DNA from 2 places in the Anaerobacillus sp. ABA4_114 genome. Region 2 is predicted to be linked to the other one. Evidence: riboswitches for the same ligand, from Rfam matches in the RefSeq annotation. Region 2 holds a riboswitch; the other holds the start of a gene.
What was found. A riboswitch is a leader RNA that binds a small molecule or an ion and turns the genes downstream of it on or off. The one in region 2 is predicted to bind FMN.
Positions count from the first base shown of each region.

Region 1 (15,127 bases), 1.9 Mb from region 2:
GCTTGGCCTTCATTGCCATATCGGCTCTCAAATATTTGAAACGACAGGATTTGTGATGGCGATCGACAAGATCTATAGTTACCTCCATCGCTGGAATGAAGCGTTTGGGTATGAGCCCCGGGTGCTGAATTTAGGTGGCGGGTTTGGTATTCGTTACAACCACGAAGATCAACCGATCTCTCCTCAGAACTACATCGATGCCATGACGGATGCTGTAAAAAAGCAAATCGAGCATAGCAACATGTCGATGCCAGAAATTTGGATTGAACCTGGCCGCTCTCTTGTCGGTGAAGCGGGGTCTACATTGTACACCGTTGGCTCTCATAAAAATGTTCCGGAACTAAGGAATTACCTTGCTGTTGATGGGGGGATGAGTGACAATCTTCGTCCTGCTTTATATAACGCAAAGTATGAGGCATCGATCGTAAATCGAATGAATGAACCGAAAGATCACCTGTATTCGATCGCAGGAAAGTGCTGCGAATCCGGTGATATGTTGATTTGGGACTGTCAGCTTCAGCGCGCGATCGCAGGAGATGTGATGATTGTCTTTTCCACCGGAGCATATGGGTATTCGATGGCGAATAATTACAATCGACTACCAAAGCCAGCTGTTGTTTTTGTAGAAGATGGGGAATCAAGTCTTGTAGTTGAAAGAGAATCATATGAAGATTTAATTCAATATGACAGACCTTTTAAAAAAATGGTTATATCAAAATAGTTTCCTAAAGTTAATTCATATGGTAAATGCATCTCTTATGCTATAATGAAAGAGCTTTTAAGCAAATTGTTTACGCAGGAGGATATTTTTAATGAAAAAAGGTTCAATCGCATTTGAAAATGGCGAAGTAATTCAAATTGAATTCTTCCCAGAAGAAGCGCCAAACACTGTAGCTAACTTTGAAAAACTAGCAAATGAAGGCTTCTATAACGGTGTTAACTTCCACCGTGTCATTCCTGGATTCGTTGCACAAGGTGGAGACCCAACAGGCACTGGTATGGGCGGCCCTGGCTATACAATCGATTGTGAAACAGAAGGTAATCCTCATAAACATGTAGCTGGATCCCTTTCTATGGCTCATGCTGGTAAGAACACTGGCGGTAGTCAGTTCTTCCTAGTACATGAACCACAGCCTCATCTTGATGGAGTACATACAGTATTCGGTCAAGTAACGGAAGGAATGGATACTGTTCTTCGCATCAAGCAAGGTGATGTTATGAAAGAAGTGAAAGTCTGGGAAGAGTAAGTTTCAGACTTTAAGGTTGTTGTAAGGAGTTTAACCACTTTCCTTATAGCAATAACATTGACAATTGTATAGAACTTTCCTTCGGGGTAGGGTGAGATTCCCAACCGGCGGTAATGATTGATTATTCTATTGCGTAATCAACTAAGTCCGTGACCCGTTTGCTTTTTGTAAACGGTGGATCTGGTGAAAGACCAGGACCGACAGTATAGTCTGGATGGGAGAAGGAGTAAAAGTTTGCCGATCCTTTTGAAGAAGTACGTTCAAAAGGCTTATTTGGTATACTCTTTTTAAAGCCTCCCTACTAATCGGGAGGCTTTTTTTATCTCTTAACCCCAATTGATTCGTTAGGAGATGATACATGTGAATAACAAAGATTATATGAAGATGGCGATTGAACTCGCGAGAAATACGGTGGGTCAAACAGCTCCAAATCCAGCTGTTGGTGCTGTTATCGTCAGTGATGGAAGAATAGTTGGAATGGGTGCCCATTTAAAAGCAGGTGAGCCACATGCTGAGGTTTATGCACTTAGAATGGCAGGCGAAAAAGCAAAGGGAGCAACTGCTTATGTGACGTTAGAACCTTGTAGTCACCATGGAAAAACCCCACCGTGTGCTAATGCATTAATAGATGCTGGTATCACAGAGGTGCATGTAGCAATGCAAGATCCAAACCCTCTCGTAGGAGGAAGAGGGATAGAGCGGTTGAAGGACGCTGGTATAACCGTTCATGTAGGCTTACTTGAAGAAGAAGCGTACTCTCTAAATGACGTGTTCTTTTACTACATAGAGACGAACCGTCCTTATGTGACACTAAAATCGGCCGTTTCATTAGATGGTAAAGTAGCCACTAAAACAGGAGAAAGCAAATGGATTACTGGAAGCGAAGCCAGGCAAGATGTTCATGCAGAACGTCATCAACACGATGCGATACTCGTAGGTGTCGGAACCGTGGAGAAGGACGATCCCTCTCTTACAACAAGGTATGGTGAAGGGATAAGTGCTATAAGAGTTATTCTCGATCGAACGTTAAGGCTTCCTTCTGATGCTGTTGTTTTACAAGATGACTCTGTGGAAACTTGGATTATTACGACTAAAAAGGCTAAAAATGAAACAAAAAGAATGTTCTCTCAGCACGTAACTGTTCTTGCAGTGGAAGGTGACTCTATTTCAATTGATGATGTATTGCATATGCTAGCTGATCGTGGAGTCACATCTGTTTTTGTAGAAGGTGGACCTACGATCAACGGTAGTTTTTTGGAAGCGGGAGCTTTTCAAAAAGTGATCACGTACGTAGCCCCTAAGCTGATCGGTGGTACAGGTGCACCGACATCGTTTGAAGGAAATGGAATTGCCACAATGCAAGATACACTGGAACTTACGATCGAGAGCGTTGAACAAATAGGGGACGACATTAAGATCATATCGAAGCGGAGGTGCAGTGATGTTTACAGGTATCGTTGAAGAAATAGGTAAAGTACAAAGTGTACATCAATCGGGTGAGTCGATCGTAATGGACATTCGCGCTTCAAAAGTTCTCGAAGACGTTCATTTGGGTGACAGTATATCGATAAATGGCGTATGTTTGACCGTTACTACCTTCACAAATTCTTTCTTTTCTGTAGACATTATGCCTGAAACGTTTCGTGCAACAGGATTAAGAGAACTTCGTCCAAACGACGATGTGAATTTAGAACGAGCGATGGCCGCAAACGGAAGGTTCGGAGGTCACTTTGTGTCGGGTCATGTAGATGGTATTGGAGAAATCGTGAAGATCGAACAAGTTGATAATGCGTTGTACTATGATATAAAGCTTTCTGCAGACCTTATGAACTATTTTGTTGAAAAGGGTTCTGTTTCCGTAGATGGGACAAGTTTAACTGTGTTTAAACTAACGGATGATACATTAACGATCTCTCTTATTCCCCATACTGTAGATGCTACCGTATTAGGCAATAAGCGCGTCGGCGATACGGTCAATATTGAATGCGATATGCTTGGGAAATATATACTCAAGTACCTCAATAAAAGTCAAGATAAAAACGAACACAATACGCTTAATCATGATTTCTTCAAAGATCACGGATTTAAGTAGACGGAAGAGGGAGGGATTGGTATGTTTCATACGATTGAAGAAGCGATTTATGATCTAATGCAAGGAAAAATGGTAATCGTTTGTGATGATGAGGACCGTGAAAACGAAGGGGATTTTATCGCTTTAGCAGATAAGGTCACACCTGAAACGATTAATTTTATGATTACAGTTGGACGAGGGCTTGTTTGTACACCCATCACAGAAGATAGGGCAAAAAAGCTACAGCTGAATCCGATGGTGGATCATAATACAGACTCTCATGGCACTGCATTTACAGTAAGCGTTGATCATGTAAGTACAACGACTGGTATTTCTGCATCGGAAAGAGCTGCAACTATAAAAGCGTTAATTGATGATCAATCTAAACCTTCAGACTTTAATCGACCTGGTCATATTTTCCCATTAGTGGCAAAGGATGGCGGGGTGTTAAGGCGTGCAGGGCATACTGAAGCGGCGATCGACCTTGCAAAGTTAGCAGGATCAGAACCTGCAGGGGTGATTTGCGAAATCATTAAAGAGAATGGTGAGATGGCACGTGTGCCGGATTTAGCCAAGTTATCAAAAGAACACGATATGAAAATGATTACGATCAAAGATCTCATTCACTATCGAAATCGTAAAGATAACCTCATCAAGCGAGAAGTTGAGATAGAAATGCCTACTGAATACGGCTCATTTCGAGCGATCGGCTATTCCAATATTTTGGACCAAAAAGAACATGTTGCACTTGTAAAAGGCGAGATTCTTCCTGATGAAGCTACCTTAGTAAGAGTGCACTCGGAATGTTTAACAGGTGACGTGTTCGGCTCATTTCGCTGTGATTGCGGTCCGCAATTACATGCTGCGCTCTCTCAGATCGAGAAAGAAGGGCATGGCGTGTTACTCTATATGCGCCAAGAGGGAAGAGGAATAGGACTTCTCAATAAAATGAAGGCGTACAAGCTTCAAGAAGAAGGGTATGACACCGTAGAAGCCAATGAGAAGCTCGGCTTCAAACCAGACTTGAGAGATTATGGGATCGGTGCTCAGATACTTCGTGATTTAGGGATCTCTAACATGAAGCTACTAACGAACAATCCGCGAAAAATCGCAGGCTTAAAAGGATATGGTCTCGAAGTCCAAGATCGTGTTCCACTTCAGATGGCATCGAGGATGGAGAACGAACGATATTTGAAAACAAAGCATAGTAAGCTTGGACATATGCTGCACTTCTAAAACAAAAATAAACCAAACAGGGAGGATATTAATGATGGGTCATTTATATGAAGGCAATTTAGTTGCATCTGGTTTAAAAGTAGGTATTGTAGTAGGAAGATTTAACGAATTTATTACGAGCAAGTTGCTTGGTGGAGCTGAGGATGCCTTAAAAAGGCACGGCATATCAGAAAATGATATCGATGTAGCGTGGGTTCCCGGAGCATTTGAAATACCATTTGCTGCTAAGAAGATGGTCGATACAGGTCGGTATGATGCTGTGATCACCCTTGGAACGGTGATCAGAGGTGCAACGCCTCACTTCGACTATGTTTGTAGTGAAGTTGCAAAAGGCGTTTCAAATTTAACGCTTCAGAGCGGCGTGCCAGTCATCTTTGGAGTGTTGACTACCAACACGATCGAACAAGCTGTAGAGCGTGCAGGAACGAAAGCTGGTAACAAAGGTTGGGAAGCTGCTGCAGCTGCGATTGAGATGGCGAATTTATCAAAATCATTTGAAAGTTGATTAATAGGAGATTTTTGGCTATGATTGTGGTGATGTTTAACAATCCGACAAGGGAGTCATGCAAGTGAAGGGTAAAAAACAAGAGAAGTGGCTGATCCGTATGTGTGTACTGATCGCTGTAATCATGCTCTTTGCGCTTGTGCGAAGACTTGTATGAACACTTCATCGTATGATTGAATATGGTAATAAACAGAACGCCAAGAATTTCTTTAATGAGGGATAATGATGTTAATTCGATATAAAAAAGCTCATGAAAAGATCGCAATGGGACTTTTGAGCTTTATGCCAAATGAAAAAGAAATAAAGAAGCTTCAGCAGTCCATCAAAGATTATGAAGATATGGACTCAAGACAGCTCTATCTGTGGAAAGATGAGGATATCATCGGACTATTGGGTATTGAGTGGATCAGTGATACCGAAGTTGAACTGAAAGACATTAGTGTCAACCCTTCTCACCGTCACCAGGGAATCGGTAAACAAATGGTTGAGGCTCTATGTGAGATCCTAACTGATGATGTTGATATTAAAGGGAATGAGTTTACAGGAACATTCTTTGAGAGATGTCATCTTGAGGGAAATATCAATATATCTAATTAAAAAAGGAACGGCTCAGCCGTTCCTTCAGGCTGTCGAGAAAGTCTCGACAGCCTGTTTTTTTGTTTTTTTCTCTTTCTCCCTCATTTCGCTCTCTCGTTTGTTACCCTATAGATAGATTCTTTTTAGGCGGTGATTTCATTGTTTCAATCTAAAAAAGCGCGACAAAACGAATTAGAAATGGTAACGATTGATGAATTAGTCCCTGAAAACCACTTACTTCGCAAAATTGATCACTACATAGACTTTTCCTTTATTCCAGAGAAAGTACGTCCCTACTATTGTGAAGACAACGGACGTCCCTCGCTAGATCCTCTAGTGCTGTTCAAGATGATGATTATCGGTTACATCTATGGCATTCGGTCCGAACGAGAATTGGAACGTCAAATTCAAACCAATGTCGCTTATCGTTGGTTTCTCGGATTGAACCTTACAGACACTGTGCCTCATCACTCCACGATCAGCTGGAATCGGCGAATGAGATTCCATGAGACGGATATCTTCCAAGAGGTCTTCGATGAAATCGTTCATCAGGCGATGAACCACCGTATGGTTTCAGGGCGTGTGCTTTATACAGATTCAACCCACTTGAAAGCCAACGCCAATAAGAAGAAGTTTTCTAGAAAAGAAATCAACGTTGAAACGGTAGACTACATTGAAGAGTTGAATGAAGCCGTGGAACAGGATCGGACTGATCATGGAAAAAAGCCTCTAAAAGAAAAGAAGGAGGTGAATAAGACGAAAGAAATCAAAGTCAGTGACACAGATCCAGAGAGTGGCTATTTGTATCGAGAACACAAGCCTGAAGGGTTCTTTTACTTGGATCATCGCACGACAGATATGAAATTTAACATCATCACAGACGTTCATATTACCCCAGGTAATATTCATGATTCCAAGCCTTATTTACAACGATTAGACCGACAGATGAAACGATTTGGATTTAACGTTGAAGCTGTAGGCTTAGATGCCGGTTACTTGACCACGCCAATATGTCATGGATTAGAACAACGAAATGTGTTTGGGGTGATTGCCCACCGTCGTTATAAATCCAGAAAAGGAATAATGCCGAAATGGAAATATACATACGATGAAAACGTAGACCAGTATGTCTGTCCGCAGGGTGAATCATTAACATACGCGACAACCGATCGAGAAGGCTATCGTCACTATAAATCTGACCCAACTATATGTAAGGCCTGTCCACTGTTAGCCCAGTGTACGCAAAATCATAAACATCAGAAAACCATCACCCGACATGTGTGGGAAAGTGCGAAAGAACAAGTTCGGGAGAACCGGCTTTCCAATGAGGGAAAGTGGATATATCGCATGAGAAAAGAGAAAGTCGAGCGTAGCTTCGCAGATTCAAAAGAACTGCATGGGCTGCGTTATTGTCGTTTGCGAGGAAAACAAAAAGTTCGCGAACAAGCGTTACTAACAGCTGCCTGTCAGAACATGAAGAAGATTGCCCTTCACCTAGACCGGATGAGCTAGGTGAAGGAGAGTTTTTTTCATTTGGATATCACCAAACCAAAAAACACAGGCCAAAAAAAGAAAGACAAAAGAAAAAGCTTGTAGAGGAACCGGGGGTTCCTCTACAAGCTGAAGGAACGGCTCAGCCGTTCCTTTTTCTTTACGAATTTGGATTTGTTGATCTCGTTCTTCGAGTACCTCTGTTCGATCTCGTTTCGTGTGTTTATGGACGATATATTCGTTCGTTAAATCACTTGGAGATCCATATACGCAGCCTACTTCCGTACAGCGTGCATCACAAAGCTCGAGAAGTTCTGGGCTTGTTATCGGGAGGTCTATACTTTCGTATGGTGCGTTTTTTTCAATGAGTTCGATCTGTTTTGTCAGCTTAACGATAAGGGCATCTACTTCTAGTGAAAGCTGTTCGAGAGCTTTTCTTTCCTCTAAAGCAATTTTCTTTGCATTTGTGAGCATGCGTTTAGCTCCGGCAACGTTTCCCCTTCGATGATGATATAAACCGACCGCAATTTGAATAAGACCGACCCAGTGGGGTTTTCGCTCACCACGAGGATCTTCTTTCCAGTGTTCTTCTAATATTTCGTGGCATTCAAAATAATCTCGCAAACCGTGAAAATGCACTAAATAATCAATATAAGCTTTTGGATACATGTCATTTCCTCCAATTCCCTTGTAGTTTAGCACATGATGAAAGCACTTTAAAAGTGAATGGGATACCTGGTCATGTAGCATAATAAGACCGGTTCATCTTATTGAACTAAAACGAAATCGGGAGTGGCCATTATGGGCAAGAGAAGCAATATGATGCCTTTATTAACAGCGGTTAGTGTTGGGGCTGCATTGTACAGTGTGTACCAAAATCGCCAGCCCAAAAAAGGAAATACAGAGGATGTTTCAACGATGATCAGCTCAGTCCTCGGTCAACAAAAGCAATGATAGATCGGGCATTCGCCCGGTCTTTATTTGTATTTTCCTAAGTCGGTACACGGATTCAGTGTGATATAATCGGTTTATTAGATGGTATATAAAAGGAAGATGAATTTATGAAACACTATAATGTTAAGGTGGATGCTTTCGAAGGTCCCTTAGATTTATTGTTACATTTGATCAATAAGTATGAAGTAGATATTTATGACATACCCGTTTCAGAAATCACTGATCAATATTTAACATATATACATACGATGCAAGAACTAGAGCTCGACATTGCGAGTGAATATCTTGTAATGGCCGCAACTCTTCTCGCTATTAAAAGCAAAATGCTTTTACCCCAACGAGAAGAAGAGCTTTTTGAAGAAGATGCAGAACTTGATGAAGATCCCCGTGATGAGCTGGTTCAGCGACTTGTCGAATACCGGAAATATAAAGAAGCTGCAGATGAGTTAAAGAAAAAAGAAAGCAGTCGAAGCTTATTATATACTCGTCCACCAGCTGATATGACTGAATATAGCCGCGAAGATTCAAACACATCGATCGGAGATGTTACGCTTTATGATATGCTTGCAGCTTTTCAAAAAATGTCGCGAAGAGTGAAAGAGAAAAAGCCTAAAAGAACGACGATTAAAACCGAAGAGATCCCAATAGAGGACCGAATGAGCGAGATCAAGGAGCAGCTGAAAGGTGGAAAACGAAAGCGATTTACGGATCTATTTACCGAACAGGAAAAGGGTCCTATGATCGTTACGTTTCTAGCGATATTAGAACTTATGAAAACAAGGTATGTGAGCTGTGAACAAGAAGGAAACTTCGGTGAAATTATGATTTTTGAGTGTGAAAGGAAGGCAATGTAGTGTCGAACGAAGAAATAAAAAGTATCATCGAAAGTCTCCTGTTTGTAGTAGGAGACGAAGGAATCGATCTGAAGAGCTTATCTGAAACGATTTCGATCGATGAAAAGAATGTGTTAGAAGCAATAAACGAATTGCAGGAAGAATATATTGAGAAGGAAAGAGGTTTTCAAATCGTTTTTCTTGGAGGAAGCTATCAGCTAACTACGAACTCAAAGAATGCTTCTTACATTGAAAAAATGGTTGAGGATCCTAAGAACCAATCCATATCGCAAGCAGCACTTGAAACGCTAGCTATCATCGCATATAAGCAGCCGATCACAAGAGTAGAGGTAGAGGAAATACGGGGGGTAAAGACCGATAAGCCTCTTCAAACGTTAATGAGTAAACTTCTGATTAAAGAAGTTGGCCGAGCTGAAAAGACAGGTAGGGCAATTCTTTATGGGACGACAAGAGAGTTTCTGTTTCATTTTGGTTTGAGCGCGATTGAAGACCTTCCACCATTACCAGATGGGGAAGATCAGGGAGAAGATGATGAAGCAGATTTATTTTTCGAGAAGTTTCAAGAAATTCCTGACTGACCATATGAATCGGAGGGGGTATCTATGCAAATTAAACACATTGTAGGTGGAGAGTTAGAGAAGGAACGTTCAAATTCACCAGAGGATGCTTTTTCGAGGATGACGGTTACATATGAATCAAATGGAGCTGAAAAGAATTTCTCAGTCTTGTACCCAACTGTATTTGAGAGTAAAGTGATCGAAGAAGAAATTTTAGGAGGAGAATCCTTTTTAAAAGAAAAGATCGCACTTTGCTTTTTTGAGCGATACCCAGAACGAAAGCGACTTTATATTAGTGATGCCGATGAGTTCATCGATGTCATAAAAAGTAGTGATTTAGAAGGGATACAATCTTCGCTAAATCGTATAAAACAGAAGTGATAAGACAAATGAGGTGCTCAATGATGAGTACCTCATTTTTGTGTAACTTTTTAGAATAATAACTACCAATAAATCTCAAAATAAACGAAAAGATCGTTGAAGGAGTCGGTATGATGATTCTATCGATAGGAAGACACCTTCCTCCCAATCGTTTAGGTCAAGATGAAGCAATAACATTTGCAAGAGATCAGTTTGGTAGTCATTTTAAAGATATAGACAGGCTCTTACCTGCTTTTCAAAGCGCGGAGATCGACTCGAGGTATTTTGCGATGCCTGTGGAGTGGTATAAGGGAGGGCCTACTTTTGAGGAGAAGAATGAAAAGTATATCACCCTTTCTGTTGATTATGCCTCTAAGGCGATCCTAGACTGTTTAGAAAACTCGTATTACCTTGAATCGAAGGTGGACTGTAGTGAGGTAGATGCTATTTTCTTCATTTCTACCACTGGGATTTCGACTCCAAGTATTGAAGCTAGATTGATGAACGTTCTTCCTTTTTCTTCTCATACAAAACGAATCCCGATATGGGGGTTGGGATGTGCAGGTGGTGCTGCGGGATTATCAAGAGCGCATGATTACTGTCTAGCTCACCCAGAAAAGACCGTTATCGTCGTGAACGTGGAACTTTGTAGTTTAACGTTTCAGCATGGTGACTATTCGAAAAGTAACTTGATTGGAACAGCCCTTTTTGCAGACGGTACCTCATGTGTACTTCTATGTGGGAATAACTCTCCACTTCTAAAACGATCGAAATTAGCTTGTCTACCAGTCATCCGTACAACATACTCTACATTGATGAAAGACTCTGAAGACGTGATGGGGTGGGACGTGAGTAATCAAGGATTACACGTCGTTTTTTCAAAATCGATCCCTTCTATCGTTTCTAAGTGGCTTGAGCCGAACGTGAAAGAGTTCCTTACATTAAACAATGTTGAAAACATCGATTATTTTATCGCGCATCCAGGAGGAACGAAAGTATTAGCTGCTTATGAAGAGGCCTTAGGCATGGACCGGTCCAAAACAGCTAATTCAAGGTCCATATTAAGAGAATTTGGAAACATGAGCTCAGTAACCGTTATCTTTGTATTAGATTTGTTTTTACGTGAAGAATGTACAGTTGGAGCGACAGGGTTGATGGCAGCATTGGGGCCAGGCTTTTGTTCTGAATTACTACTATTGGAGTGGGAGGAAGTGCGTTCGGCATGACGATTGTGTTTACTGTTTTCTTTCTATTGATCGTTGGGCAGCGGCTTGCAGAGCTGATGGTTGCAAAGAGGAATGAAAGATGGATGAAAGATAAGGGAGCCTTCGAAGCTGGGAAGGAGCACTACAAATTCATCGTTATGCTTCATGTTGCTTTTCTAGCGGCGTTTTTTGTTGAGGGAGCGATAAGAGGGTTTCAGCTTTCTTCTGTGTGGACAATCATGCTCACGATTTTTATCATCACTCAATTACTTAGAGTTTGGACGATAAAAAGTCTAGGGAGATTTTGGAATACTAAGATCATTGTACTTCCAGACGCAAATGTTGTTACAAAGGGGCCATACAAGTTTATTAGACATCCAAATTATCTTATTGTTGTGATTGAAATCATCGCATTGCCCCTTATCTTTTCATCCTATATAACAGCGTTGTTATTCACAGTTTTAAATGCATTCTTACTCCTTAAAATAAGGATACCAGCTGAGGAATTTGCATTAAGGAAAGCCACGGATTTCGGACGTTTAAATAATAAATGATAATCATATCCACGTTCTGTCGTTCATAGACTTGTACAAATACGGAGTCAGGGGACGTGGAAGTCATGAACAAGTTGTTACGTTCGAAAGTAAGCATCGTTATACTAATCATCACCTTATTGTTCCTTTTGATCCCTGAGAATGTTTTTGCAAAAGGCGTGAGCGTGTCAGCGCGTAGTGCAATATTAATGGAACAAGATACAGGACGGATATTATACGAGAAAGATGCCTATACACAGAGAAGGATTGCAAGTATCACCAAGATTATGACTGCGATATTAGCGATAGAGTCTGGAAAGATGAATGAGAATGTAGAGGTTAGTTCCCGTGCATCAGGCACAGAAGGGTCTTCACTTTATTTAAAACCTGGAGAGAAAATATCCCTCGAGAACCTTGTATATGGATTGATGCTGCGTTCTGGAAACGATGCAGCTGTGGCGATTGCTGAGGAAGTGGGAGGGAGCCTTGAAGGGTTTGTGCGATTGATGAATTACAAGGCAGAAGAAATCGGAATGACGAAGACAGTCTTTGCCAATCCGCATGGCCTTGATGACCATGAAGAGCACTATTCAACTGCTTATGATATGGCGCTTCTTACCCAATATGCCATGAACAATGAAATGTATCGAATCATATCGAGTACAGAAGTTCATAGAGCACCGAATGAAAATGAAAGCTGGGATTACGTTTGGAGAAACAAAAATAAGTTAGTAACGGGTCTCTATAGCGACTCGACCGGAGGGAAGACGGGGTATACGAAAAGAGCGAAACGGACGCTCGTTTCCACGGCTGAGCGCGATGGTATGTCGTTAATAGCGGTTACGCTCGATGCACCATCCGATTGGAACGATCATATCGGAATGTTTAACTGGGGTTATCAGAATTATGAACTCACTACATTAGCAGAAAAAGGTTTCCTTGATGAAGTGAAAAAGGAACCGTATAAAGGAAAGGTTAAATTACACCGTGATCTAGTTTATCCATTGACTAAGAACGAGAGGAAAGAAATCGAATCAAGTATCCGACTGGCAAAACCACCAGAGAAGAAATCATGGGATGACCCTGAATCATTTCAAGATCCAGTTGGTATTTATAAAATAAGCTTAGATGACAAAGTAATCGTCAAAGCACCTCTAACATACGAAAGTGAAACGGAAAGCAAAGGGTTTTGGGGTTTCTTTAAAAAGCTGTTTTCACTAGATATTAAGCGTGATCTATATGGTTAACTTGATATGGGTGGGCCTTTTCGTGCTTAGTATTCTTTATGCGATGTTTAACGGCACTATGGAAGAAGTGAACAAAGCCATTTTTAGCGGTGCGGAAGAAGCTGTAGCTGTTTGTATCGGATTGTTAAGCGTCCTGGTTTTCTGGCTCGGGCTAATGAGGATCGCACAAAACGCTGGCCTCTTAGTGAGTTTATCGAACGTTTTCAAACCGATCGTTTCGAAGCTATTTCCGGAAGTTCCTCCAGATCACCCAGCTATGGGCTATATCTTATCGAATATGATCGCAAACATGTTCGGACTTGGAAATGCTGCAACACCTATGGGCATCAAAGCGATGGAAGAGCTTAAGAAATTAAATCACATGAGAGATAGCGCTTCTCGATCGATGGTAACGTTACTAGCCTTAAATACTTCTAGTCTTACATTGATTCCTACTAGTGTAATAGCGATTCGAATGAAGTATGGCTCCATATCACCTGCCGAAATAATAGGAACGACAATTGCGGCTACCGTTTGTTCAACGATAGGCGCAATTATCATCGATCGCATGTTCAATAGGAGATAAGGGGGAGATGATCTGAATATCTCGATCTGGATTATCCCTATATTAATTGCGTTTGTTCTTGTTTATGGAACGTTAAAAAGAGTCCCTACTTACGAATCATTTGTAGAAGGTGGGAAAGAAGGGCTTTCGATTGCGATCTCCATCGTCCCTTATCTAATCGGAATGATGGTTGCAATCTCAGTTTTTAGAGCGTCTGGCGCCATGGCGTTTGTGAGCGACATGTTAAAAGCTCCCCTCGATATGATCGGTGTTCCAACAGAAATCGTCCCTCTAGCTCTCATTCGCCCGATTTCTGGGACAGGTGCTCTAGCGATGACGACAGACATCATAAGAACATACGGACCAGATTCATTTATTGGAAGGTTAGCGTCGACGATGCAAGGAAGTACTGATACAACCCTATACATCCTTACCGTTTACTTTGGTGCAGTTGGAATAAAACGAATGGGGAATGCCTTAAAAGTAGGGTTGCTTGCAGACTTAGTCGGAATCATCGCAGCAATCGTTTTTGTCACGATCGTCTTTGGTTAAGAGTCTCTTAAATAAAACATACCTTTAGGATATTGTGGATCCTAAACGCAATGGAACACATCTTGCTTTCCTGTGGACGAACGTCAGGGTCTCCTGCAAAATAGTCCGAGCTTCCAGCGCACGTTAGAACATGGGAGAGATGTCACTCCTACTAGTTTACATTTATATCAACTAGTACTTTCCGATCTTATATGCCATTATTTATTGGTGTCACATCAGGTTATTTTTTCTATGAATTTGAACATCCTTATGCGGATTGGAGCGGAAGGATGCTCGACTCCTGCGGGATCAGCGGGACAGGTGAGATCCCACAGGAGCGTAAGCGACGAGGAAGCTCACCGCCCGCCCCGCGGAAAGCGAGCATCCTGTAGCGGAAATCTCACAATATTCATGGTAAATAGCTCTTAAAGCTTTCTCGACAGTTTGTGAGTCTCTTTCATCAAGAGACTCTTTTTGCATTTTAAATGGTTGGTTAAGATGCGAATTGCCTATAATGAATGATAGAATGAATCTGTACTTGAGGTTTCGTTAACACAAGAGTATGATGTTTTAGTGAGGTGAATGATATGGAACGTTTACAGAAGGTAATCGCACAAGCTGGAGTTACATCTAGACGAAAAGCAGAAACATTGATTGAAGAAGGCAGAGTGAAGGTGAACGGAAAGCTTGTTACAGAGCTAGGAACGAAAGTAAAAGACAGTGACAAAATAGAAGTGGACGGAATTCCGGTGTATCGTGAACAGCCGGTTTATTTTTTGTTTTATAAACCAACTGGAGTCATTTCTACAGTAGAAGACGACAAAGGAAGAAAAGCCGTTACGGATTATTTTCATCATATCGAGCAGCGTGTTTTCCCTGTTGGCAGGTTGGATTATGACACTTCAGGTGCGCTACTCTTAACAAATGATGGAGACTTTGCAAATAAGCTTATGCATCCAAGTTACAAAATCGACAAAGTCTACGTGGTAAAAGTGAAAGGAATCGTCACAAAAGAGGTTATTCAAAAGCTACAGAACGGTGTACATCTTGAAGATGGGAAAACCTCTAAATCACAAGCAAGAATTCTATCGATCGATAAGCAAAAACAAAAATCAATCGTAGAAATCACGATTCATGAAGGTAAAAATCGCCAGGTGAGAAGAATGTTTGAAGCGTTAGGATTCCCTGTTCAGAAGCTAAAGCGCGAAAGATATGG
Region 1 is NZ_JBSWUM010000001.1:1,684,479-1,699,605, forward strand. It holds gene lysA (diaminopimelate decarboxylase) at 1-721, shown strand, start outside; gene ACXAEY_RS08450 (peptidylprolyl isomerase) at 813-1,247, shown strand; FMN riboswitch at 1,321-1,477, shown strand; gene ribD (bifunctional diaminohydroxyphosphoribosylaminopyrimidine deaminase/5-amino-6-(5-phosphoribosylamino)uracil reductase RibD) at 1,608-2,708, shown strand; gene ribE (riboflavin synthase) at 2,689-3,339, shown strand; gene ACXAEY_RS08465 (bifunctional 3,4-dihydroxy-2-butanone-4-phosphate synthase/GTP cyclohydrolase II) at 3,361-4,554, shown strand; gene ribH (6,7-dimethyl-8-ribityllumazine synthase) at 4,589-5,059, shown strand; gene ACXAEY_RS08475 (GNAT family N-acetyltransferase) at 5,285-5,656, shown strand; gene ACXAEY_RS08480 (IS1182 family transposase) at 5,795-7,147, shown strand; partial or broken gene ACXAEY_RS08485 (DUF309 domain-containing protein) at 7,283-7,795, opposite strand; gene ACXAEY_RS08490 (hypothetical protein) at 7,928-8,080, shown strand; gene ACXAEY_RS08495 (segregation/condensation protein A) at 8,188-8,934, shown strand; gene scpB (SMC-Scp complex subunit ScpB) at 8,934-9,512, shown strand; gene ACXAEY_RS08505 (hypothetical protein) at 9,537-9,872, shown strand; gene ACXAEY_RS08510 (type III polyketide synthase) at 9,986-11,077, shown strand; gene ACXAEY_RS08515 (isoprenylcysteine carboxyl methyltransferase family protein) at 11,074-11,610, shown strand; gene ACXAEY_RS08520 (D-alanyl-D-alanine carboxypeptidase family protein) at 11,676-12,836, shown strand; gene ACXAEY_RS08525 (nucleoside recognition domain-containing protein) at 12,829-13,401, shown strand; gene ACXAEY_RS08530 (spore maturation protein) at 13,414-13,932, shown strand; gene ACXAEY_RS08535 (pseudouridine synthase) at 14,499-15,127, shown strand, end outside.
Region 1: linked by a shared signal. The riboswitch ahead of ribD (bifunctional diaminohydroxyphosphoribosylaminopyrimidine deaminase/5-amino-6-(5-phosphoribosylamino)uracil reductase RibD) and the one ahead of ACXAEY_RS18300 (ECF transporter S component) in region 2 are both predicted to bind FMN.

Region 2 (15,127 bases):
TGATGGGGCAGCAGCGGTCGTATTAGCAGGAGAGGAATATGTATCTTCTCATTCTTTATCCCCGCTAGCACGCATCGTTTCATGGGGCATCGCTGGAGTAGACCCTTCCATAATGGGGATTGGACCAGTACCTGCTATTCAAACGGCATTAAAAAATGCTAACTTAACCATGCAAGATATGGACTTAGTCGAAGTGAATGAAGCGTTTGCTGCACAGTATTTAGCTGTGGAAAAGGAGTTAGAGCTCGACAGGTCGATCGTTAATGTGAACGGAGGGGCAATTGCCCTTGGTCATCCTGTTGGAGCAAGCGGGACGAGAGTGCTATATACAATGACGAAAGAGCTGAAACGAAGAAATGGTAAGTATGGTGTAGCTTCACTTTGTATTGGTGGGGGTCAGGGAATCGCAGTCGTTGTAGAAATGGTCTAATCTTTCAGAAAACATTTACAATTAATTATAAGTAACATATAATGAGTGTATTACTAACGGAAAGGGGCTGTGTATTATGTTAAATCACAAAATGAGCATTGTAATTTCATATTGTGCACAGTCCAATCGATCGCCAAAATAATTCAGAAGATCCTTTTGATTAATAAGGCCATGGACTGTGTGCGTACATGTCCATGGTTTTTTTATCCCACACGTGTAGGGATGTGTGAAAAGCCGTGATTAACAACGGCTTTTTTTTAATACTTTTATTAATCAGGAGGATTTTAATGAAGTTAACGAATTTAGGATGGAACGATTATTTTGAAGCTATGCTTAATGAGAAACGTGTTGAAGGAAGAGAACCAGTAAGAGTGATCGAGGAGCATCGAGGCTCATATGAGGTTTCAAACGGGGATACTGTGTTTCGGGCAGACCTATCAGGAAAATACCGTTATGAAGCAGCTCAGCGAGATGATTTACCTGCGGTTGGAGATTGGGTGATGGCGACGCTTTTACTTGAAGAAAAGAGAGCAATTATTCACGATTTAATACCAAGAAAGACAAAATTCTCAAGAAAAGCTGCAGGGAACACAACAGACGAACAAATCGTAGCGGCTAATATCGATACTGTGTTTCTTGTAAATGCGCTAAATCAAGATTTTAACTTAGCAAGAATCGAGCGCTACCTTGTCATGGCGTGGGAAAGTGGGGCTAACCCAGTCATTGTTTTAAGTAAATCTGATTTATGTGATGATGCTGACACAAAAGCAGATTCTGTTGAGGGAATTGCAATCGGAGTGCCTGTTCACATTGTTAGTTCATCGACCGGTGAAGGGCTTGAAGCACTAGAACCATATGTGAGTGACGGGAAAACCGTTGCATTACTTGGATCTTCTGGAGCAGGAAAATCAACATTAATCAATAAGTTATATGGTAGTGACATTCAGCTAGTTCAGGGAATCAGAGACGATGATGGAAAGGGGAGACATACGACGACCAGCAGGGAGTTAATCGTTCTTGAAACAGGCGGAATACTGATCGACACCCCCGGAATGAGAGAACTCCAGCTTTGGGATGCGAGCAGCATGACGAACAGCTTTCAAGATATAGAAGCACTTTCCGAAAACTGTTTCTTTAGAGATTGCACACATACCGGGGAACCAAAGTGCGCAGTACTTTCTGCAATTGAAGAAGGAAGTCTCGAGCAAAGGCGGTTCGACAATTACAAGAAATTTGAGCGGGAACTCGCTTATTTGGAAAGGCAAACGGATAAGAGGGCTCAAATCGAAGAACGAAAGAAATGGAAGAAAGTAGCTGGAGATCGTACAAGGCAACACCGCAGGTAATCTTATGCTGAGAGGAGCAAAATGATGGATGTTGAACGTTCTGTTTTAGCTCAATATGCTTCTTTACCAGACTGGTTAATTCAAACGGTCAAGACGTTAAGTGATGATACATTTTTCACGCCGATTAAGCCGAATAAGTGGTCGGTTGCAGAAATTGTAGCCCACCTTCGTGTATGGGACACGTACCTGTTAGAAGAGCGACTCCCATATATTCAGAAAGAAGAGAGGTTAAAAAAATCATCAGTTAGTGCTGAATCGGTCAATTTAAAAGCCTCAAAGTATGCGAAGTCAGGTAAGTCAATGGACGATTTGATTGAGGAATGTATTCTAGAACGTCGTAACGTTGTAGCAAAGTTAAATGAATTTACGCTCGAAGAATGGGAACATACCTTTTATATCGATAATTATCCATTATGTTTAACGAGCTATATAAAAGGACTTGTTGAACATGATCATCATCATAAACTCCAAATCGAGGTTTTTATGAACGAACAGGGCATAGAATTCCATAGTCTTCTTTCATAAGAGACCACTCCTCCGGACATGCTATGAGTGGAGGTGAGTCGTATGGCAAAGCGAAAAGCAAATCCATCTACAACAGGCCTTCCTTCTTCTCAGCCTGAAGGACAGGGAACTGGTATCGAGTTAGGCGAGCCGCAAGATTCCAAGAGGAAGAAGAAAAAGAAATAGCAAAAAGTGTGTTGCGTAAAAGCAACACACTTTTTTATTGTGAAAGAATGCTTAAGCTTGTACCAACTCTCGCCTAAGAATTTTGTTCATACTAGCAACCAATCTTCTGGCACCTTCAAGTAATGGTTCTCGGTCTACATAGAAGAGGGGTACTTTGATTCGTACGGTATCGTTGGCTCCAGCATGCGGAAGAATCAGCAAACGCTCTTCTAGAAATACTTTAACAATTTCTTTGTCAGGCACCTGGGTTTTTATATCGATCCACAAGGAAGTAGGATCACCTTTTTCCACAATCGTAATATTTTCTGAGAACGGCTCGATTATCGATAGGAGGTGGTGTCTTCGATCATTCAATTCTTTTAAAACATCATCGAGATGGGACATCATCACTTCTGAACTCAAAATATTATCGACAAGTTCCAATAGAACAGGAGGGGGGATAAGACCGAGCTGCATTTGAACCTCTTGAAGACGTAGCTTCACATTAGATGGTCCTATGATCCATCCGATGCTAATCCCAGGAGCAATCCCAGTGAAATGGCCAATCTGTATGACAAATTTACGATCACTAGCTAGTTCATAATAAGTAGGGATAGAACTGATTTTAGAATGGATGAGTAGTGGTGCTTCAATAATTTCCACCATCGGAATAGTCGCTCTTTCACATAACTGCAATAGATCCGTTCGCTTTTTGCTCGTCGATGCTTTGTTACTCTGATTGTATAGTGGGCTCGTTATGACGAGTTTAAGTTTTTCTTTTCGTAACAGCTGCTCTGTCAAAGGGTTGTCATTTGAGAACCATATCACTTTTATACCTGAAGTCAATAACATATTAATGTGTGAAAATTTAGCGGGGGCTTCGACAGCAATAGTGTCGCCTGGTGTGAGTAGACATTTGAGTGCGATGAGTATGGACTGCTCGATGCTCGAAGTAAGAACCATGTTTTCCGGGTTAGCTTCATTTTTGATGAATTGACATAAAGAGCTTGTAATACTTGAAGTCACGGATCGTCCATTGCTCTCTCTCATTGTAAAAGGAATTAATTCCTTTGTTTCTTTTGCTAAACAAAGATCAGAGGCGGCAGTGCCTGACATCAAATTAATAAATGAGGGTTCATTCATATATTGGTACACTTGTCTAAAAACAACGCTGTCTTCGTTTAAGTGATGATTACGTAATTTGTTCCAAGTGATCGAGTGATTGGGGAGAAGATCTTCAGCTTCTTCGCTTACGCGCGTACCGCTACCTTGCTTAGAAGTGATTAAACCATTCGCTCTTAATTCTGCGTAAGCAGTCGTGATCGTGCTCCGGTTTACCTCCAGTTGTATCGCAAGTTCGCGTTCAGTAGGAAGAAGAGTACCTGGTATCAAGTAGCCATTCAGGATGGCATTCTGATAGTATTCTACAATTTGTTTGTAAAGTGGCTTCTTACTATCAAAATCTAGGATGAGTCTCGCCATTTTTTATCACCTCATACACTATTATAGAGAAATTTAAAGAAAATTGTATAAATTTTTAAAAAACTTTTTAGCTCAAAAGTCCTTGATATATAAGGAGAATAAGCCATTTGCATGAATTTATAACATAAATTTACAAATTGGTTGGTGTCAATTTGACTAAATTGGATGGTTACAGAAAGTTTTTTGAAATTTACAATAAGTTTAAACATTCAGGTAACTAGTCGGATTTCATTCTTTGAAGTGGGTTTAGGCGTACATAGCAATGAGTGAGGTGACCTCCCTGTTATTGCACTCATTATCGTTCCTTTTTCCATATTGAAAAGAAAGAAATCAAGCCAATTACCTGGATGGCAAAACAAATAGGGGGTAAAACAATGAAAAAGAAGTTTTCTCTACTGCTTTCAGTCATCATGTTGTTAAGCCTTTTCCTTGCAGCTTGTTCTGGTAATTCCAGTACTTCTGGAAATACAAACAGTGAAGGAAAAGCATCAGGAGATTCAGAAAGCACTGAAGAAACAAGCAAAGAACAGGTATTGAATCTTACGGATACACAGGATATCCCAACGATGGATACTACACAGGCAACTGACACTGTAGCATTCAACGTAATGAACCAGGTATTTGAAGGTCTATATCGTTTAGATAAGGATAATAAACCTGTCCTTGGTATGGCTGCTGAAGAGCCTAAGGTTGAAGAAAAGGATGGGGAAACGGTTTATACATTTACGATTCGTGACGATGCGAATTGGTCTGATGGTACACCGGTAACAGCTGAAGATTTCGTTTACTCTTGGCAGAAGATCATTCACCCTGATACATTGGGCGGATACGCTTCAATGCTAGGAACAGCTGGTGTCAAAAATGGAAATGAAATCGTAACTGAAGGTGACCCGCTTTACGGTAAAGTTGAAGAACTTGGAGTTAAAGCAGTAGATGAGAAGACTCTTGAAGTTACTGTTACTCAGAAGGTTCCTTACTTCTTCGACCTTCTAACATTTGCTTCATTCTATCCACAGCCTTCTAAATTTGCTGAAGAGCAAGGTGAAAACTATGCTCTAGAAGCAGATACTATGCTTTACAACGGACCATTTACTCTTGCTGAGTGGAACCATGGTGAAGGTTGGAAGCTTGCTAAGAACGATGGCTATTGGGATGCTGACACTGTAAAGCTTGAAGAAGCAAACTATAAAATCGTTAAAGATGAAGCTACACGCGTTAACCTTTACGAAACTGGAAAAATCGATCGTGCTAGTCTAAGTGCAGACTTTGTTGATCAGTTCCAGGGAAGAGAAGATTTCTCTACAATTCTTGATACAGCGATCTTCTTCCTTCGTATGAACCAAAAGAATGAAGCGCTAGCGAACAATGACATTCGTAAGGCACTATTCCTTGCATATGACCGTGATGGTCTAGTAAACGTTTTACTAAACAACGGTTCAATTGCTGCTCGTTACCTTGTTCCAAAAGATTTCTTATTCAAAGATGGTGAAGATTTCAGAGCACCAGCTCCAGAGGGCTACCTTGCTGACAAAACAGCAGATGACGCTGCTGAATACTGGAAGAAAGGTCTAGAAGCGATTGGACAAGATTCAGTTGATCTTGAATTCCTAACAACTGATTCAGAGCTTGCTTCTAAAATTGCTGAATACGCAAAAGAGCAGTTTGAGTCTAAGTTAGATGGACTTACAATTACAATCAACAAACAGCCTTGGAAGCAGTTCCTTGATCTTGAAGATGCAGGTGACTTCGATATCTCAACTGGTGGTTGGGGACCAGACTATCCAGATCCAATGACTTACGTTTACATGTTTGAAACTGACGGAGCATACAACCGTATGGATTACTCTAGCGAACAGTATGACAAGCTCGTTTCAGATGCTAAAGTTGAAACGGATCAGCAGAAGCGTTGGGAAATGATGCAGGAAGCTGAGCGTATCCTTATCGAAGAAGATACGGCAATTGTTCCTACTTACCAGCGCGGTGGCGCAATCTTGATGAAAGAACATGTTAAGAACTACCATATCCACAAATTTGGTGCAGATTCTACACTTAAGTGGGTAACGATCGAATAGTAAACGAAAGAAGAGTCGGGCTGCTGCCCGACTCTTTTTTTAGTTGCTAACAGGTTTGGTAATTGTTTTTGGTGCTTCACGGTGCTTTGTAAGTTGTTCAAATGTGTAAGCGAGTTTAATAAGTTGAGGTTCACTAAAGGATGGTCCTGTGAAGGTAATCCCAAACGGTTTGCCGTTTGAAGTAAACCCGCCTGGAACAGTGATGGATGGATAACCTGCTTTTGCAGGGAGTGTAGATCCATAGCTGCCGCCGAATACTATCGCATCCAAACCTTCGTTATTAAACAATGCATCTAGGCCCATTTCTTTTGCTTGTTTAATGTCTTTAAGTCTACTTTTTAAATAATCCGGTTCTGTTAATGTGCCACTCGTTTCGTTTGCCTCGAGTAAGAGTGACTGACCATATTTCATTGTCTGTTCATTCTTATTATTGTAGTCTACGATTGTATTTAAGTTGAGCTTGGTTTCAGATCTTGTTTCGTTAGCAAGGTATGCATTGATACCTGCTTTAAATTCATATAAAAGCACGTTGTAGTCATTTTCTAGTTTTTCTTGATCGGAAACGATCTCTTTAAATTCGGAGACAGAACAACCTGCTTCTTGTAATGCTTTAATAGCAAAATCAAACTGCTCTTGTTCTTCAGGATGCATTTCGTCATAGTATCCATTCTTTATTACGCCAAGCTTGATGGTTTCAAAGGTAGGTTTGAAAAGATAAGGCGTATAGTCACTTTGAGAGGGTGCACTAAGAGTAGAAGGATCTTTCTCATCTTGTCCTGCTAAAATACCTAATAGAATTGCAGCATCGGTAACGTTTCTCGTAATGGGTCCTGCAGTATCTTGAGATGATGAGATCGGAATGATTCCTTGTCTACTCACCAATCCAACAGTTGGTTTAATCCCAACAGTTGAGTTTGAGCTTGCAGGGTTAAGGATCGATCCATTTGTTTCAGTACCGATAGAAGCAGTTGCGAAATGGCATGCAACTGCAGCCGCTGAGCCAGAGCTCGAACCTCCAACGTCCAAGGATCCTGGTCCATATGGATTTAAAACTTGACCGCCTCTCGAGCTATATCCATTCGGCATCGAGTCACTCATGAAGTTTGCCCACTCGGTCATGTTGGTCTTCCCAATGATAACCGCTCCCGCACGTCTTAGTTTCTTAACAAGAAACGCATCATCTCTCCCGAATGAATTGGAAAGGAGGGAAGAACCTGCACTTGTATGCATGTTGTCACCTGTATTGATGTTATCTTTCAGTAGGATAGGGATTCCGTGTAAGAGGCTTCTTGGTCCCTGTATATGTCGTTCCCGATCAAGTCCTTCTGCAATGAATAAGGCATCAGGGTTCATTTCCAACACTGCATTAATTTCGGAATTGTACGTTGAGATTTGTTCTAAGTATAAACAAACAAGCTCGTAGGATGTTATCGTCCCTTCAAACATCGCTTGTTGTAAATCTAAAATGGTCGACTTTTCAAGCCAATCGATGGTTACCATAGTAGGAGCCTCCTTTTCTACTTTTTTTACGTATTCAACAAACGAAAGGAGTTTTCCTTCAATTGGAAAATAGGTCAAAATAAAAACGCGTATCCGGTGTGGATACGCGCTCGAATTTATTAGGCAAGCCTCGTTTGTTTTGCAAACCAGGGTTTTAACTTAATAAAGAATGCGATGAATATGCTAGCTACAATGAAACCTTTTATAAGGTTAAACGGCGTAATTCCTTTTAGAACCAGTGCTTGACGAGCTGAGTCAGACATCGCCTCAAACCCCATGAACCACGTATAGGCCGGTAGGATCAAGAGATAGTTCAACAATCCCATCATTGCTGACATCAATAGAGTACCTAGAATAAGCCCAATCGTAAGTCCTTTCTGAGTCTGATTAAACTTCCTGAATACAATGGAAGTCGGTACGATAAAGAATACACCTGCGATAAAGTTAGCGAGTTGACCTACAGGGACACCAGTGAAACTTCCTTGTATACCGTAATGAATAAGGTTCTTTATGGCTTCAACTAGTATACCTGCGGCAGGTCCATAAAGGATCGCCACAAAGAGTGCTGGAATATCGCTGAAATCGATCTGTAGGAAAACAGGAAATCCAGGTAGCGGAAAATCTAGTAGCATCAATAGATAGGAGATACTACTGAACATTGCGACAACAATCATGCGCTGTGTCTTTGATACAGTTTTCATATGACATTGCTCCTTTGATTTTTGAACCATCGAAAAGGAGATGTGGCCCTATGCACGAAAAAAACCATGAGTATGGGGCTCATGGTAGTCGGCATGGGGAAATAAGCAAGCTTATCGTCTATTTTTTCAATAGAAAGCTTGCTACTCCACCATCTTCTCCCATCCAGACTGTACTGTCGGCTCTGGATTTTCACCAGATCCTGCCCAAAAAACAGGCTCGCGGGCTTAAGGAAATTGCTCCTTCACCGCCGGTCGGGAATTGCACCCTGCCCCGAAGATAGTTCGTATAATGTTTTACAGCTTTATTATACACGGCGAGAGCTGATAACTCAACAAAAACATCTTGAATTCAAGCTATTCTATAATAGCGCTTTCAAAATGGCTTGATCACAACATCGTATAGAAATGATAAAAAGCTCTCTGTTGAAGAAACAGAAAGCTTTTTATTACAATACTATTTTTTTTCGGCTAGCCATGCGGCAACCATCTCAGCTTCTTCACCTTGAATCAAACCAGCTGGCATTCCGCCACCTTTACCATTCTTGATGATGTCGAGGATTTCGTCCTTAGAATACTTGCCACCTACAGCATTAAGTGCAGGACCTGCTCCTCCACCAAGGTCTCCACCGTGACAGGAAGCACAGTTCTGAGAGTAGATTTTCTCTGCTTCTCCTCCTGCTGAATCTTCCCCAGCAGATTCTTCCGTTTTCTCGCCATGACCGCCTTCAGAGCCGGCATGTTCTTCCGTTGTTGTTAGCCAGTATGTAAAGCCTACAACGATCGCTAGGAACAAAATTGTCGAAGCAATGTACGCCGATGATTTTCCCATTCTGTTCACCTCCCCTATCCTATCTTAATCATACTTTTCGCACATTCAATTATCAAATATATTTTGCATCTATTTTGAAACATATACGTTTCTACTATTACTAGTAAAAAAATCTTCTAATGTAATTGGTGATTTCATAGACATAGAGTAAGAAGACGGTGGGGGAGAGAGCGTATGAAACAAAATGCTAAACTTTTTCAGAATCCTAGTAACAGTATGCTTAGAACACTTTCATTCCTTATGATCATTAGCTTAATCAGCTTATTTATCGTTGCAGGGTTTATCTCTTCGTCCGAAACAAAATATCGATTTTCTTCATCGATGATGCACGATTGGGTAACGAGCTTCTCAAATGAGGCGATCATTTATGCGATGGGAACGGAAAATCATTATTTAACGCAAGTACTGCCCGAAGGAAGTGAACCGCCAGCATTATCCCTTGTTGCGTTTCAGTTTATCACGAGCATCAAACCAGGCGACATCCGAAGTCTCCTTGGTAGTGAGCTTCCGGGTTTTGCTTTGTATGATGCGAAGATTCACGTGGCAGGAGAAGGGACGAGCTTTGCTAACTTACCTGTTGAGTCAGTACCCCCCCTTAATGATCTGCTTATAGAAAGGGATGTCCCATCTGACAAACTTACGATCCAAGATCCGAAGGAACCTGTAACACCTCCTGTTCAAACGACGAACGGTAAGGATGTCGCATTCATTTATCATTCCCATAGTTACGAGTCATATTTACCATTGCTAGGCCTCGAAGGCAATAAGAATGGAGACCTTGCAAACGACGGGAAAACAAACATAACTCTCGTAGGAAAAATGCTAGGAGAAGCGCTTGAAAACAGAGGGATCGGTACAGTAGTCGATGAGTCGAATATAGGTGCATTATTGAATGAAAAAGGCTGGCAGCACGGTAAAGCGTACGATGTGTCGAGAACCATCGTTCAATCTGCTATGAGTAGTAATTCAGATTTTGATATGTTTATCGATATCCATAGAGATGCTCTACGGAAGGATGATACGACGGTCACCATCAATAATGAGAAATATGCTAGAACGGTTTTTGTCATCGGTGAAGAGAACCCAAACTATGAAAAGAACCTAAAGCTTGCAAAAGAGCTTCATAATTCTCTGAAGGAAAAGTACCCTGGCTTAAGCAGAGGCGTAATCGGAAAGAAAGGTCAGCGTGTAGATGGTGTGTATAACCAGGACATTTCTCCTAACGCGATGCTGATTGAAATGGGAGGAGTAGATAACAACCTCGAAGAACTAAGTCGCACAGTTGAAGCCATAGCAGACGTTCTTAGTGAGCACTACTGGAGTGTTTTAAAAGTTAGTAATTAAGTAAAAAAGCGCTGGCTCCTAATGGAGTCAGCGCTTTTATGTAGCTTCTTTTTTTATTGTGAGTAAGCTTGTAGCGATTCCAACAAACAAAATAGCGATAGCAGAATACATCGTAGAGTTCAAACCGATCGTTTTTGAGCCGATAATAATAACGAGACCATCGATAAGGAAAATAATGACTCCTACATTTAGAGATGAAATTTTGGATATAAACTGTGCTAAAAGGTCCGTCCCGCCTGTGCTTGTGTCAAATCTAAGCATGATCCCAATTCCTGAACCTACAAAAAACCCTCCTATCATAGCACTTATTAAAGAAGGGTATTGAAAGGAATGGCGCATGGGAGAAAGGACGTCGATAAAGAAAGAGGAGAGTAATAGTCCGTGTAGGCTATTATAAAAGTAAGGGCGAAAATAAAGGAAGGCATATACATAAAGTGGAATACTTAAACATATAATCGTGAGTCCCGTTTCGAACCCCCATATATATTTAAAGATTAACCCAATTCCAATCATACCCCCATCGATTAGATGGTTAGGGACAAGAAACCCATTGACTCCTACTCCGACCATTATACTTCCAACAAAAACAGCTACTATTTTCTTTAGCATGGTGCGATCACCTGCTTGTTCAGGGTTGTTTTAATATGTATGTTTTCAGAAAGATTTTCATTACGTGTTTGTTAATTACCAGAAAAGAAAATGCTGCCTAGTTGCCAGCAGACTGTCGGGGGTCCTCATGTTCTCAATAATCGAACTATATACGATCGAATACGCATTATACATTGCAGGTTTTATGATTTCATTCTTGATCATTTATGGCGGTGTTTTTCTATTTCTGAACTACAATAAAAAGCCTATACGAAAAACTAGAAAAACCGTTGTGCTTGCGTCCGTCATACTCGGGTTATCACAGTATATGATCAACCTTCTATTCAACTTATCCATTTCAATCCCGGGTTCTGTACAAGTCTATTTGTATCATGCCATTCTATCGATCTTGTTGAGCTCATTGTTTTCTTATCTTGTTATCAAACTGTTCATCAACAAAAAGATGAATCCTAAGTATCATTTGATTGGCTCTATGATGATTACTAGTGCGATCCTAACCACATTGATCCTTGGCAACCTTGTCTTCTTTTCGGAGTCGCTTTCCATTCAGTCGATCCATATCATCTTATTTATTATCATTACATTTGCTTTTTCGCTATGTATCGTACGTTTCTTATTATTGTTGAACCTAAATGGTAATCAGCGGTATTATCGCATTTGGTTATTTGCAGGGAGTTTCGCTGCAAGTATCGTATTTTCTTGTTTACCATACCTGTTGTTTTTTGGGATGGTCGATCAAAGTTTATACCTTAAAGAAGAGAATTCATTTGGACCGTATCTGATAGCGCTCGCTTTTAATTACATCTGTTTAGGAATTCTAGTATATGTTCCAGATCGATACGGAATCGCTAGACAAATAGAACAAACCGATCGGCTAGTACAAAACGAACAGCAGTTTAAAACGCTTTTTCATCACAATCCAGATGCTGTGTTTTCAATCGATAAGAATGGGAAATTTGCGAGTGTAAACTATGTAGCTGCTGAGTACACAGGGTATTCGATTCCAGAGTTAAAAACAAAGTTCTTTCATGAAGTCGTAGTCAGGGATGAGGTTCATCTTGCTAAGGGGATGTTCGGCCGTTCACTGCAAGGTGAAGTCCACCAATTCGATATCAAAATAAAGTCAAAACGAAATAAGATTAAAGAGTTACATATCTCGACCGTACCAATTAATGTTGGAGGGGAAATAGTAGGTGTGTACGGCATCGCAAAGGATATTACAGAGAAAAAGCGTGCTGAAAAAACCATACATTTCCTTGCATATCATGATGAATTAACGGGGTTACCGAATAGGCGTTATTTCAACGAAAAGCTTACGTCTCTCCTAAATCAGAAGGCTCCCTCACCATTCGCTATAATGTTAATCGATTTTGATAGATTTAAGCGGATCAACGACTTGTTCGGTCACGATTTCGGGGATCTGGTTATCCAGTCCATCGGAAAACGGTTGGAAGAAGTATTAGATGAAAGTTTGTTTGTGGCAAGATTAGGTGGAGATGAATTTACCATCATTCTTCCGCGTTATAGTAAGAAGGAAGATGTCGAACGAGTCGCAGCTTCTATCTTACATGCATTTCAATCTCCTCTAATGATAGAGAATCAAGAATGCTTGTTGACGGCAAGCATCGGGATCGCTCTTTATCCGACTCACGGAAAGAAAGGGGCAGAGTTGCTCAAATACGCTGATATGGCGATGTATCATGTTAAGGAACAGGATATGAACAACTATGCGTTTTATCAAGAAGAGATGAGTAATCAAACGCTTCATAAAATCATGTTAGAGAACGATCTTCGAAAGGCTATTGAACAAGATGAGTTGATCGTCTACTATCAACCGAAAGTGAATACAGTGACAGGCAGCGTCATTGGCTTCGAAGCACTCGTTAGGTGGCTTCATCCTAAGATCGGGTTGATTGCTCCGAATGAATTCATCCAGGCAGCGGAAGAAACGGGATTGATTGTTCCTATTGAAAAAATCGTTATAAAAAATGCCTGTGAACAGTTAAAAGTATGGCAAACGCAATACTGCGAGAGGTATACCATGTCAGTGAATATATCTCAGCGTCATTTCTATCAGGAGGACGTCGTCTGTACAATCATGAAAAACCTAGAAGACGCAGGCATTTCACCAGAATCGCTTGAAATTGAAATCACAGAAAGTATGGCGATGTTTAATGAGCACACCACGATTCAAAAGCTACAGAAGCTAAGGAAGATAGGCGTTGGCGTAAGTATGGATGACTTCGGTACAGGGTATAGCTCTTTGCATTACATAACGCGATTACCTATCAACAGGGTGAAAATCGACCAATCATTTATCAAAGGGTTGATTGATAATTCTAGTAGTTTAGGTATCGTCACAACGATCATCTCTTTAGCGAGACATTTAAACTTAGAGATTATTGCCGAGGGCGTAGAAACAAAAGAACAGATTGACGTGCTGAAACGGTTAGAGTGCTTCGATGTTCAAGGGTATTACTACAGTAGACCGCTTCCAGGTAAGGATGTAGAAACCTATTTATTACAAACAAGTGGAATAGAGTTACCTAGTATGTAGAGGAAATATTCCTGATAAATTATGGACGAGCAATAAGCTCGTCTTTTTTGTGTGTTTAAAAGTTAAATTTTTCCAGTGCGGGAGAGCTGTAGATTTATTATATCACCAAGTGTTGATGAATGTTATTGGGAAATGTGAATGGAAACATCGGTAATATTCCTGTGTTTTTCTATATATTTCCCAATACAAACGTAAAAATATCTGTGATATTCTACTAATGTAATAAAAATTCTAAACATTTTGAATTGGAGGAAAGCAGTATGAAAAAAGGAATGGTAGTAGCACTCGCCACTGGACTTGCTTTTGGATCAGCGCTTCCAACCGCTTCAGCAGCTTCTGATAAGGATCTTAGTCTAGATCAAAAAAACGCACTTCAAAAAATGGAGAATGTGAAACAAACGTGGGAAAAGGAAAGGAACGTACCTTCATTTCTATCTGGTAAACTATCAAAAGACAAAGTAGGGAATGAAAAAGCAGTCAAAGCGTTTTTAAAATCTAACGAAGGGCTATTCAATGTTAATCAAAAGAATTTAAAGTTGATTAACGAATCTACAGATGACTTGGGCATGACGCATTATGAATATGTTCAAACTGTTAAGGGAGAAGAAATTGACGGAGCGAAATTTATCGTACATACGGATAAAAACGATAATATTGTAGCGATTAACGGCGATTTACATCCTAATGCTGAAAAGAATTTTAAAGGTAGTAGTAAGGCAAAGCTTTCTGATAAACAAGCGATTGCAAAGGCTTGGGATCACATCGATGTCAAACCTAGTAATGTTGTAAGTGAAAACCCTAGTTTTGTTAGAAAGTCCAAAGTATCAGATCAAATAGAAAAGAGCGAGAAAGTTGTTGTTGAGAAGGACGATAAGTACTACCTTACTTATAAAGTGCAACTTCAGTTTATCGATCCTTACCCAGCGAACTGGCAAATCTTCGTTGATGCTCGAGATGGCTCAGTTGTAGATGCTTATAACGCTGTAACTGAAGGCGCTACAAGTGGATATGGTTATGATGTCCTTGGAAAATATAAATCTTTAAATACGTACTATGCTAACGGGACGTACTATCTATACGATGTAACAAAGCCTATGAGCGGTGTGATTGAGACGAGAACTGCGAATTATCGCACTTCACTCCCGGGTAGCTATTCTGTAGATAGTAATAATGCTTTCACAGCTAACTCTCAAGGTGCAGATGTTAGTGCGCATTATAACGCTGGTGTAGTTTATGATTATTTTGAGAATACTCATAACCGAAACAGCTATGACAACAATGGTGCCACGATCCGTTCCACGGTTCATTACGGCTCGAACTACAATAACGCATTCTGGAACGGTTCTCAGATGGTATATGGTGATGGCGATGGCCAAACGTTTGATCCACTTTCAGGCGGACTCGATATCGTAGCGCACGAAATTACTCACGCAGTCACTGAAAGAACGGCTGGTCTAATCTATCAAGATCAATCTGGTGCACTTAACGAATCCATGTCCGATGTTTTCGGTTACTTCGTTGAACCAGAAGATTTTCTGATGGGTGAGGATGTTTATACACCTGGAACACCAGGAGATGCACTAAGAAG
Region 2 is NZ_JBSWUM010000001.1:3,542,782-3,557,908, reverse strand. It holds gene ACXAEY_RS18335 (acetyl-CoA C-acetyltransferase) at 1-430, shown strand, start outside; gene rsgA (ribosome small subunit-dependent GTPase A) at 718-1,776, shown strand; gene ACXAEY_RS18325 (DinB family protein) at 1,801-2,301, shown strand; gene ACXAEY_RS18320 (YuzL family protein) at 2,344-2,466, shown strand; gene ACXAEY_RS18315 (aminotransferase class I/II-fold pyridoxal phosphate-dependent enzyme) at 2,518-3,927, opposite strand; gene ACXAEY_RS18310 (peptide ABC transporter substrate-binding protein) at 4,302-5,999, shown strand; gene ACXAEY_RS18305 (amidase family protein) at 6,039-7,499, opposite strand; gene ACXAEY_RS18300 (ECF transporter S component) at 7,619-8,200, opposite strand; FMN riboswitch at 8,348-8,483, opposite strand; gene ACXAEY_RS18295 (c-type cytochrome) at 8,655-9,029, opposite strand; gene spoIIP (stage II sporulation protein P) at 9,204-10,373, shown strand; gene ACXAEY_RS18285 (YitT family protein) at 10,410-10,982, opposite strand; gene ACXAEY_RS18280 (putative bifunctional diguanylate cyclase/phosphodiesterase) at 11,110-13,539, shown strand; gene ACXAEY_RS18275 (M4 family metallopeptidase) at 13,800-15,127, shown strand, end outside.